Regions from separate parts of the Bacillus sp. S10(2024) genome, predicted to be linked through region 1. Evidence: predicted binding sites of a transcription regulator. Region 1 holds the regulator's gene; the other holds the start of a gene.
What was found. The regulator LexA, encoded in region 1, represses DNA repair genes until DNA is damaged. The targets are predictions, from matches to a motif close to CGAACATATGTTCG.
Positions count from the first base shown of each region.

Region 1 (5,493 bases):
AGTAAGTTGCTAGGAAATCAGGTAGAAGTTAGCGTCTAGAGATAGTAGTTATTTGGAAACCTGCTGGCGGGATTTTCATCAGTGGGGAATGCTCCCCGCTGATGAAAATTTCACTTTATAGTCTTTGCTTTGTAGTATTAAACATTTTTGGAAGAGTTACGAACCGTGCTCCATTAGATGTGAGATCAGGAATAAACCGGTCAAGAGCGTCTACGGAACCTTGTAATTTCCCCCCTGGTGCAGTGTGTTGTAAGAGGATACTTCCAGGAAAAGTATTCCCTAATACTTTGTTAGTAATTTCCTGGGAATTTAAGCCTTTCCAATCTAATGTATCTACACTCCATTGAATAATCATAAAGTTCTGTTCAGTAGCCCATTTCATTTGATTTTCATTTATAATCCCGTAAGGAGGACGAAAGAATTTAGGGGAGTATCCAGTTAGCTTTTGTAATATTTTTTCTGTTTTTAACATCTGTTCATGATATTGCTTATCATCTATTTTATTTAAATTAGGATGATTATAAGTATGATTTCCTACGATATGTCCTTCATTAACGATGCGTTTTACAACTTCGGGATATCTTTCAGCATTTTCTCCTAATAGAAAAAAAGTCGCCTTTACACCATGTTTTTTCAATTTATTTAATACTTGAGGCGTGTAAACGGGATCTGGACCATCATCGAATGTGAGAGCGACTTCGGCCTTGTTATAAGGTCCTGCAAACGCATATGCATATTTTTCTACCCATGAAAAAGGAGTCCATGAGCCCCTAACTGTCTGACTTTTTTGTAATATAGGAACGGTCTCCACGTAATGTAAAGGATAAAATCTATTTTGAACAAGAGGATAAAAATTTTTAAAAGAGGAAGTGGTACATGGAATATTGTAATAAGGACCATATTGACAAGGCACTACGATTTGAGTTGGGTAAAAATCGTACATCATTAAAATCCCTCCATAAAAAAGATAACAATCTCTTTAAAACTTTTATATGTTAATAATTGCGGTTTGATTAGGAAAGAATGGAGAAGTCTTCGATGAGCGGAAATTTGTTTTGTTTTGGAAAAAACCGGAACAGTACCTTGTAATATTCAATACTAAATGATATATTATTAATAATAAGGTACCTTGCATTGAATAGTACTAGATGGAGAGGAGTATTGCTTTTGAATGTTCAATTTAAAAAAGGGGTATTGGAGCTTTGTGTTCTTGCGCTTGTAAAGAAACGAGATTGCTATGGCTATGAATTAGTTCAGCAAATTTCAAATAAATTTTTAATATCAGAAGGATCAGTGTATCCTTTGCTACGTCGTTTAACGAAAGAAGGGTACTTTCAGACGTATTTGAAGGAATCATCGGAAGGACCTCCGCGTAAATATTATCAGTTAACAAATCAAGGCACAGAGCAGCTTTATGCACTTGTGACAGAGTGGCGTGATTTTGCAAGAGGCGTACAAGAAATTATTGAAGAGGTGTAGAGAATGACTAAAGAGGAATTTTTTCAAGAATTATCAGAACACCTTAGAAAACTACCAGAAGAAGAACGAAACGATATTTTATATGATTACAGAGAACATTTTCAATTTGGAATAGAAGAAGGGAAAACCGAAGAAGAAATTATAAAAGCACTTGGTTCTCCTAAGACAATTGCGAAGGAAACGTTAGCGTCTCATCGTATAGAGCAGGTGAAGCATAATCCAACTTTTTCTAACGTAGCAAGAGCAATTGTAGCAATTATTGGACTTAGTTTTTTAAATTTGGTTATTGTGTTAGGTCCGTTAGTAGCAATCGGGAGTCTTATTTTAACGCTTTGGTCAGTTAGTGCTGTATTTGTTTTCTCACCGCTACTTCTGTTAGCGAAAATTGTTTTCGCTCAAATTTTTATTTTATCGGATGTATTTGCCTCTATTATACTCTTCGGTGTTGGTTTACTTTTAGGGATTGCTGCGTATTATTGTACGATTTGGTTTAAAAGGTTTTTTGTTAAGTACGCCAATTGGAATTTAAAAGTAATTAAAGGAGAGTAGATAAGATGAGAAAAATTGTGCTGCTAGCAATTATTTGTATTGCGATTGGAGGAATCGGTTTATTTTTTACAAGTTCAGCCTTTTTTATAAAAACTGCGAATGGAACAGCAGAAACAAAGAAATTGGAACAGAAACAATTTAAAAATGAGCAAATTAAAAACATTCATGTTGACATAGATGTTGGAGATGTTGTGATTGAAAAAGGTAAGACTGATTTATTTGCAATTCGGTATAGTGGCAATCAGGAAAAGCGAAAATTAGACGTAAATGAAAACGGTGAAGTGCTACAAGTGGAAGTGAAAACGAACAAGAAACATATATTTGACTTTTCTTTTTTATCATTTGATTTGAAAGATGAAAGCTTAACGGTTATTGTGCCTGAACGCATATATAATAAAATTGAAGCAGAGACAGCAGCAGGAACGATTCATGTGCAAAATATTCAAGGTGAAGATATATCTGTGCATTCAGCAGCGGGCGATGTGGAAATGAAGGAAATGAAAGCGCAAAATGTAAATGTGTCATCTAGCGCGGGAAAAGTTGTTCTTCATAAAGTAGAAGGGAAAGTGCGTGCAGATGCGGCAGCAGGAAGTGTAGAGATAACGCAGCATAATCCAGAGTATAGTGTTGAGGCGGAGTCGGCAGCAGGAGATGTCAGTATTCAGTTGCAGGGAATGCCGAAAGATGCTGTTGTGAAAGGTTCTTCTAATGCAGGAAAAGTACAAATTTTCGGGAAGGAAAATAAAGAAATTACTTTAGGTAACGGAAAGGTGCAGATTAAGGGGGAAACAGCAGCGGGTTCTGTAAAAATTGTGGCGAATTAAAAACAGACCAAATTTGGTCTGTTTTTAATGTAAATGACGATAGACACCAATTACTTTTCCAATAACAGAAACGTTATCTAAAATAATAGGTTCTAAAGAAGAGTTTTCAGGCTGTAAGCGGAAATGATCTTTTTCTTTGTAAAAACGTTTTACCGTAGCTTCGTTGTCTTCTGTTAAAGCGACAACGATTTCACCATTGTATGCAGATTGTTGCTGGCGAACAACAACTAAGTCTCCATCAAAAATTCCCGCTTCAATCATACTGTCTCCAGAAATGCGCAACATAAATACTTGATCTGAACCCGAAACGAGATTCGCCGGAAGTGGAAAATGTTCTTCTACACTTTCAACTGCTGTAATTGGTAAACCAGCTGTAACTTTTCCGACAATCGGTACGTGAACGACTGGTTGCGTATCTGCTTGGATAGTGTCGTCTCCTAAAATTTCAATCGCTCTCGGTTTTGTTGGATCGCGGCGAATGTATCCTTTTTCCTCTAAGCGAGATAAATGTCCGTGCACAGTAGAGCTAGAAGCAAGGCCGACTGCTTGACCGATTTCACGTACGGAAGGTGGATAACCTTTTTCTTGAACTTTTTGTTTAATGAAGTCGAGAATGTCTTGTTGCCGTTTCGTTAACTTCTCCATGTTTTTCACACCTCGTTTTCTATAAATTTTCTTGTTTTTATTATAACATGCAAGAAAACATTCTACAAACGTAAGTTCGAACGAAAGCGGGATTTATGGTACACTATGATGTAAGAAGTGAGATAGAGAAGAGGGTATGAAATGAATGCGATTATTTATGCACGTGTAAGCACAACGAAAGAAGCGCAGGAAACATCATTAGTACGCCAAAAAGATGAATTATTGCATTTAGCTAAGCTGTATGAAATGAACGTTGTTAAAGTAGTAGAAGAGAAAGCGAGCGGATATAGCATAGAACGAGATGGTATTTTGGAAGTGTTAGATACCATTCGTGATGAACATGTTGATGTGCTCCTTATTCAAGATGAAACGCGTCTTGGAAGAGGAAATGCGAAAATCGCTTTAATGCATTGTTTGAATAAAGAAAGGATTAAAGTATATACACATGCACATAATGGCGAATTACAGCTTTCTGATTCAGATTCAATGGTGCTTGATATTATTGGTATAGTAGAAGAATACCAGAGAAAGATTCATAATTTAAAGATTAAACGAGGAATGAAACGAGCTGTAGAAAATGGATTTCGGCCCGAAAAAAACTTAAAGAATCGACATTTAAGCACAGGTCGTGAGAAAAAAGAGGTACCTATTGAAGAGATTGTTCGTCTGCGCCGTAATGAGTTAACATTTGAAGAAATTGCAGCAACGCTCCGTGGTTTTGGTCATAATGTATCAAAAGCTACGGTACATCGCCGATATGTAGAGTATACGAAGCAATTGCTTGATAAACAAGAGTAACTGTTGTATGATAATAATCAGTTTTTAGTAGAAAGGGGATTCGAGATGCTAAGTCACGAACTCATTGAACGCATTAATTTCTTAGCGAAAAAAGCAAAAACAGAAGGTTTAACGGAAGAAGAGCAACGTGAGCGTCAATCGCTCCGTGAACAATATTTAAAAGGTTTTCGTCAAAATATGTTAAACGAATTGAAAGCAATCAAAGTCGTTAACGAAGAAGGTAAAGACGTTACGCCGAAGAAGTTAAAAGAATTAAAAAAACAAGATAAAGCAAAGTTAAATTAAAAGATGGGCGCAGCCCATCTTTTTTTAGTTTGATAGGAAAATTTGTTATTTAACAACTTTCCAATTATGATTAATTGTCGCTTTGATTGTTTTTCGTTCTAGTATGTAATTGGCAATGAGCTCAGACATATCAATTGATATATCTTTTATAATGGGCTTATTTTGAAACATAACATAATTTCCGCCGCCGCTTGCACGATAATTGTTCATGACAACGTCATACTCTTGATGCAAGTTAATAGGAGCCCCTTCATATTGCAAGGAAACAACTTTTTCCCCAACTGGTTTTGAAATGTTTAATATGTATGAAATTCCTTCCCACATATCGTAATTATAATGCTGTGTTTTTGGTTCGATATATGCAGGGTTTACAATGATATTTCCATCTGTATCTAACGAGAAATATTCAGCAGTTAGCTCAAGTGCTTCTTTTATATCTTTTCCTGTAACACGAACAACTTTTAATGTATTTGGATAAATATAATTCGAAACAATATCTCTCATTGTAATGTGGTTGGGAAAGCCGGATGATTCATTATGAAACAGACTAGTACAAGAAATATTGACTTCTGCTGCATCCATCTGTACTTTATTTATAAATTCGATAAAGGCGCAATCTTGTAAACGAGATTGCATCGCATCGTGAATCAACATATCACCAGTAATAGTGCCGATTGGCTTATCTAACCATTCTTGTGTTTGTTGCTCATATATTGATACAAGTGAAAGTACTGTCTCATCTGCTGGAATGCCTTCGGTAGGCAATAATTCAGAATGACATTCTTTAATAATCCACTGATTTTGATTCTTTTTTAAAGTGACGTGGACTTTCCCTAATGAACGACCGTTGGACCCAGTTTGTAGAACTGGTACACCATTTACTTTTGTATGAGCAATATAGCGATGTTGATGT
Region 1 covers NZ_JBFLUR010000002.1:668,513-674,005, forward strand. Annotated here, with positions in the region: gene AB1280_RS03425 (ABC transporter ATP-binding protein) at 1-39, shown strand, start outside; gene AB1280_RS03430 (peptidoglycan-N-acetylglucosamine deacetylase) at 116-943, opposite strand; gene AB1280_RS03435 (PadR family transcriptional regulator) at 1,168-1,479, shown strand; gene AB1280_RS03440 (DUF1700 domain-containing protein) at 1,483-2,028, shown strand; gene AB1280_RS03445 (DUF4097 family beta strand repeat-containing protein) at 2,034-2,852, shown strand; gene lexA (transcriptional repressor LexA) at 2,877-3,497, opposite strand; gene AB1280_RS03455 (YneB family resolvase-like protein) at 3,639-4,295, shown strand; gene AB1280_RS03460 (DUF896 domain-containing protein) at 4,341-4,580, shown strand; gene AB1280_RS03465 (bifunctional metallophosphatase/5'-nucleotidase) at 4,626-5,493, opposite strand, start outside.

Region 2 (5,493 bases), 3.2 Mb from region 1:
AAGCGGTAAATAAAAATGGAAGTTTCACTTTATCCCGCCCAAACAGCCGGTAAGAAGTTAGGTAAGGAAGAGAGACAAACAAACCGTCTGTAAGGGCCCGATTGGTTCAACTAACCTTCTGGGGAAAAAACGCTCCCAGAAGGAAGTTTCACTTTAGGCAACGTCTTCTTTTTGACCATCTCTCAACGTACTATTTTTATAACCATAGCTGAAATATACAACTAATCCGATAATTAACCAAACGACAAAGCCGATCCATGTTGTTGCTGGAAGTTGTAATGTTAAGTATCCGCAGAATAGAACTGCTAATATCGGAACTAATGGTACGAATGGTACTTTAAAGGCACGCGGCAGGTCTGGTTGTTTTTTGCGTAAGATGATAACGCCGATTGATACAACGATAAATGCGAATAATGTACCGATGTTTGTTAATTCTGCTAGCTTGTCCAATGGAACGAATCCAGAAAAGAAAGCAACCATAGCTGCTGTAATCCAGCTGTTCATAACTGGTGTTTGTGTTTTTTGGTTTACACGAGAAAGTGCTTTTGGTAGTAAGCCATCACGACTCATTGCATAAAATAAACGAGTTTGTCCATATAGCATAACGAGTAATACTGTTGTAATCCCAGCAATTGCTCCTAAAGAGATAAGTCCAGCAACCCAATCTTGATGAATATATTGCAAAGCATATGCAACAGGATTCTTTACGTCTAATTGGTTGTAGGGAACGATTCCTGTCAATACTAATGAAACAACGATATATAAGATTGTACAGATTGCCAAGGAAGCAATAATACCAATTGGCATATTACGTTGTGGATTTTTTACTTCTTCAGCAGCTGTTGATACAGCGTCAAATCCGATATAAGCAAAGAATACAGTTGCTGCTCCAGTTGTTACGCCAGAGAAGCCAAATGGCATGAATGGCGTCCAGTTCTCAGGTTTTACATAGAAAGCACCAACGCCGATGAATAGAAGAACAACAAATATTTTGATAGCTACCATAATAGCATTGAAGCGAGCTGATTTTTTTGCGCCTCTTGTTAATAAGAATGTCATGATGAAAATGATACAAATTGCTGGTACGTCTACGTATGTGCCAGCCGCCGGATTATAAGCGCTTGTTAAAGCGTGTGGCAATTTAATCCCAAATCCAGATAATAATCCTTGGAAATATCCTGACCAACCAGATGCAACGGCTGAGGATGCCAATCCGTATTCTAGAATTAAGTCCCAACCTAAAATCCAAGCAATAATTTCTCCAAATGTTGCATAGCTGTAAGTGTATGCACTACCTGACACCGGTACAGTTGAAGCGAATTCCGAGTAACATAATGCCGCAAATACGCAGGCTAAACCGGATAAAATAAACGATAAAATAAGTGCTGGTCCTGCATGTTTTGCTGCTGCAACGCCGGTAAGAACGAAGATACCTGTTCCAATAATAGCGCCGACTCCTAACATTGTTAAATCAAATGCGCCTAGTTCCTTTTTTAAAGAAGCGCCTTTCTGCTGCGATTGCGCTAGTAGTGCAGAAATCGATTTTTTTCGAAATAGATCCATATAAGCTCCCCCACCCTCTAGTTGTTAAAATATTCTGAACTTTAAGTTCGATTTGTCGTATAATGTCGAATCTTTAAACGTATTGTAATATGAAAAGTGGGTGTTGTAAATACAAATTTTTTAGAAAATTCTACCTATACAAAAAAGATGAATTTCTTGTCGATATTTGTATAGGTGTTTTTGTTGCTACACTAAGTTATTTCATTTTGAATGGTAGTATAAAGCGGAACTTCTTACTGCCCGCGAATAGCGGGATAAAGTCAAAATGGGCTGGAGAGGATTAAGATGAGAAAAGGAATTGTCTTATTGTGTTTTTTATTCTATATAGGCGGTTTGGTGGGGTGTTTATCCTCTGTAAAAACGGGAAATCAAAAAAATGATGAAACAAAGGTTGATAAAAAGAGTGATATCATCGTAAAAATAGGTGGAGAATCTAATTTAGATAAGTTTCAGCAGTTTCTAACTCATGTGAAAAATGGCAAAGCTGATAAAGTTCGTATTGTATATTATACAGATGAAGGAGATCCGATTTTTCAAACGTTAGATTATGATGGAATCAATATAAACTATCTTTTTGATGATTCCAACGACAAATTTGGAGGAAGTCAAAAAGGGAAAAAAAGTGATGTGTGTAAAGGGATTATGAAAGAAAAAAGTGATGAAGCTGTAAGTTATAAATTAAGTGAATGTAAAGGAAATCGTAAGAATGTGAGCTATTTTTTGCTGGAGGTACGTCATGAATAACTGTAGGAAGATGCTAAGTAAATAAGCATCTTTTTTGTTGTTATATATTGAATTTGTAGAAAGGGTGTCGAATTGTTTATCGAATACTTGTTCGTTTTTTTGGTTTTTTTATAGGCGTTCGTGTTAAAATGAAAATACAGATTTTTTACGAGGAGGGCGGATTTATTTGGAACATCAATTTGAAATTGTCTCAGAATATTCCCCGCAAGGTGATCAGCCAAGAGCGATAGAGCAGCTGGTAGCTGGGATTAAAAATGGTAAGAAACATCAAGTGTTGCTTGGAGCGACAGGGACGGGTAAGACATTTACGATTTCAAATGTTATTAAAGAGGTGAAAAAGCCAACACTTGTAATGGCTCATAATAAAACGTTAGCAGGACAGTTATACAGTGAGCTCAAAGATTTCTTTCCGAACAATGCAGTTGAATATTTTGTTAGTTACTACGACTATTATCAACCGGAAGCGTATGTACCACAAACCGATACGTTTATTGAAAAAGACGCACAAATTAATGATGAAATCGATAAATTGCGTCACTCAGCGACGTCGGCTTTATTTGAAAGAGATGATGTCATTGTTGTAGCGAGTGTGTCTTGTATTTACGGTTTAGGTTCTCCAGAAGAATATAGTGAGCTTGTTGTTTCTTTGCGCGTTGGTATGGAGAAAGATCGCAATCAATTGCTTCGTGAACTTGTTGATGTGCAGTATGGCCGTAATGATATTGACTTCCAGCGTGGGACGTTTCGTGTGCGCGGTGATGTAGTTGAAATCTTCCCTGCATCTCTTGATGAGCATTGTATCCGAATTGAATTCTTCGGTGATGAAATTGATCGTATCAGAGAAGTAAATGCATTAACAGGTGAAGTATTAGCAGAACGTGAGCATGTGGCGATTTTTCCGGCGTCTCACTTCGTTACACGCGAAGAAAAAATGAAAGTCGCTATTGAAAATATTGAAAAAGAGTTAGAAGAACGCCTAAAAGAATTAAATGATAACGGTAAATTGTTAGAAGCGCAGCGGATAGAGCAGCGGACGCGTTACGATTTAGAAATGATGCGCGAGATGGGCTTTTGTTCAGGGATTGAGAACTATTCCCGTCATTTGACACTCCGTCCAGCTGGTTCAACACCATATACATTGTTAGATTATTTCCCTAAAGATTTTCTCATCGTGATGGATGAGTCGCATGTATCAGTGCCGCAAGTACGAGCAATGTACAACGGTGATAAAGCGCGGAAACAAGTACTTGTTGATCATGGATTCCGTCTGCCATCAGCACTAGATAACAGACCGCTTATGTTTGAAGAGTTTCAAGAGAAAACGAATCAAGTTGTGTATGTATCAGCAACACCGGGTCCATATGAACTTGAACATTCACCGGAAGTGGTGGAACAAATTATTCGTCCGACAGGGCTATTAGATCCGAAAATTGATGTAAGGCCAATTGAAGGGCAAATTGATGATTTACTAGGAGAGATACAAGACCGGATCGCGAAAAATGAGCGTGTATTAATTACGACATTAACGAAGAAAATGTCAGAGGATTTAACAGATTATTTGAAAGATGTTGGGATTAAAGTAAACTATCTTCATTCTGAAATTAAAACGTTAGAGCGGATTGAAATTATTCGCGATCTTCGCCTTGGCAAGTTCGATGTGCTTGTCGGTATTAACTTACTTCGAGAAGGGCTCGATATTCCAGAAGTATCGCTTGTAGCAATATTAGATGCAGATAAAGAAGGATTTCTTCGTTCAGAGCGCTCGCTTATTCAGACGATTGGTCGTGCAGCTCGTAATGCAAACGGTCATGTTGTGATGTATGCAGACCGAATTACAAAATCGATGGAAATTGCAATGGAAGAAACGAAACGTCGTCGTCAAATTCAAGAAGCATACAATGAAAAGCATGGTATTATACCGAAAACAATTCAAAAAGAGGTGCGCGACGTGATTCGTGCAACGATGGCTGCGGAAGATACCGAAACGTATGAAGCAGCACCACCTAAGAAAATGACGAAAAAAGAACGAGAAAATGTAATTGCAAAAATGGAAGCGGAAATGAAAGAAGCTGCAAAAGCGCTTGATTTTGAGCGGGCAGCTGAGCTTCGCGATTTATTATTAGAACTAAAAGCAGAAGGGTGAAGGCAATGAGTAAAGATTTTATCGTTGTAAAAGGTGCGAGAGCCCACAACTTAAAAAATATAGATGTCACCATTCCGAGAAATCAGCTTGTTGTTGTAACAGGGCTATCTGGTTCAGGGAAATCATCGTTAGCGTTTGACACGATTTATGCAGAAGGGCAACGTCGATATGTAGAATCGCTATCGGCGTATGCACGTCAATTTTTAGGGCAAATGGATAAACCAGATGTTGATGCAATTGAAGGACTATCGCCGGCCATTTCAATTGACCAAAAAACGACGAGCCGTAACCCGCGCTCAACCGTTGGAACAGTGACGGAGATTTCCGATTACTTACGCTTATTATTTGCGCGTGTGGGGACTCCGATTTGTCCAAATCATGGAATTGAAATTACATCGCAAACAATTGAGCAAATGGTAGATCGTATTTTAGAGTATCCGGAGCGTACGAAGCTACAAGTGCTCGCACCGATTGTATCGGGGCGTAAAGGTGCGCATGTAAAGCTATTAGAAGATATTAAAAAGCAAGGGTACGTTCGCGTTCGCGTTGACGGAGAAATGCTTGATGTATCAGAAGAAATTACGTTAGATAAGAATAAAAAGCATTCTATTGAGGTTGTGATTGACCGGATTGTGGTGAAAGAAGGAATTGCTGGTCGCCTTGCCGATTCATTAGAAACGGCTTTGAAGCTTGGTGAAGGCCGCGTTTTAATTGATGTGATTGGAGAGGAAGAGTTGCTGTTTAGTGAGCATCACGCTTGTCCGTATTGCGGATTTTCTATTGGTGAACTGGAGCCGCGCATGTTTTCTTTCAACAGTCCGTTCGGTGCATGTCCGTCTTGTGATGGTCTTGGTTCAAAGTTAGAAGTAGATCTTGATTTGGTCATTCCAAACTGGGGTTTATCATTAAACGATCATGCAATCGCACCTTGGGAGCCAACAAGCTCACAATATTATCCGCAATTGCTAAAGTCTGTTTGTAACCATTATGGTATTGATATGGATGTACCGGTGAAAGATATTCCGAAGCATTTGTTTGAAAAA
Region 2 covers NZ_JBFLUR010000002.1:3,855,703-3,861,195, forward strand. Annotated here, with positions in the region: gene AB1280_RS19590 (amino acid permease) at 154-1,563, opposite strand; gene AB1280_RS19595 (DUF4362 domain-containing protein) at 1,849-2,307, shown strand; gene uvrB (excinuclease ABC subunit UvrB) at 2,474-4,450, shown strand; gene uvrA (excinuclease ABC subunit UvrA) at 4,456-5,493, shown strand, end outside.
Region 2: uvrB (excinuclease ABC subunit UvrB) is a predicted target of LexA. The motif match lies at 2,388-2,401, and genes of this name have one in related genera.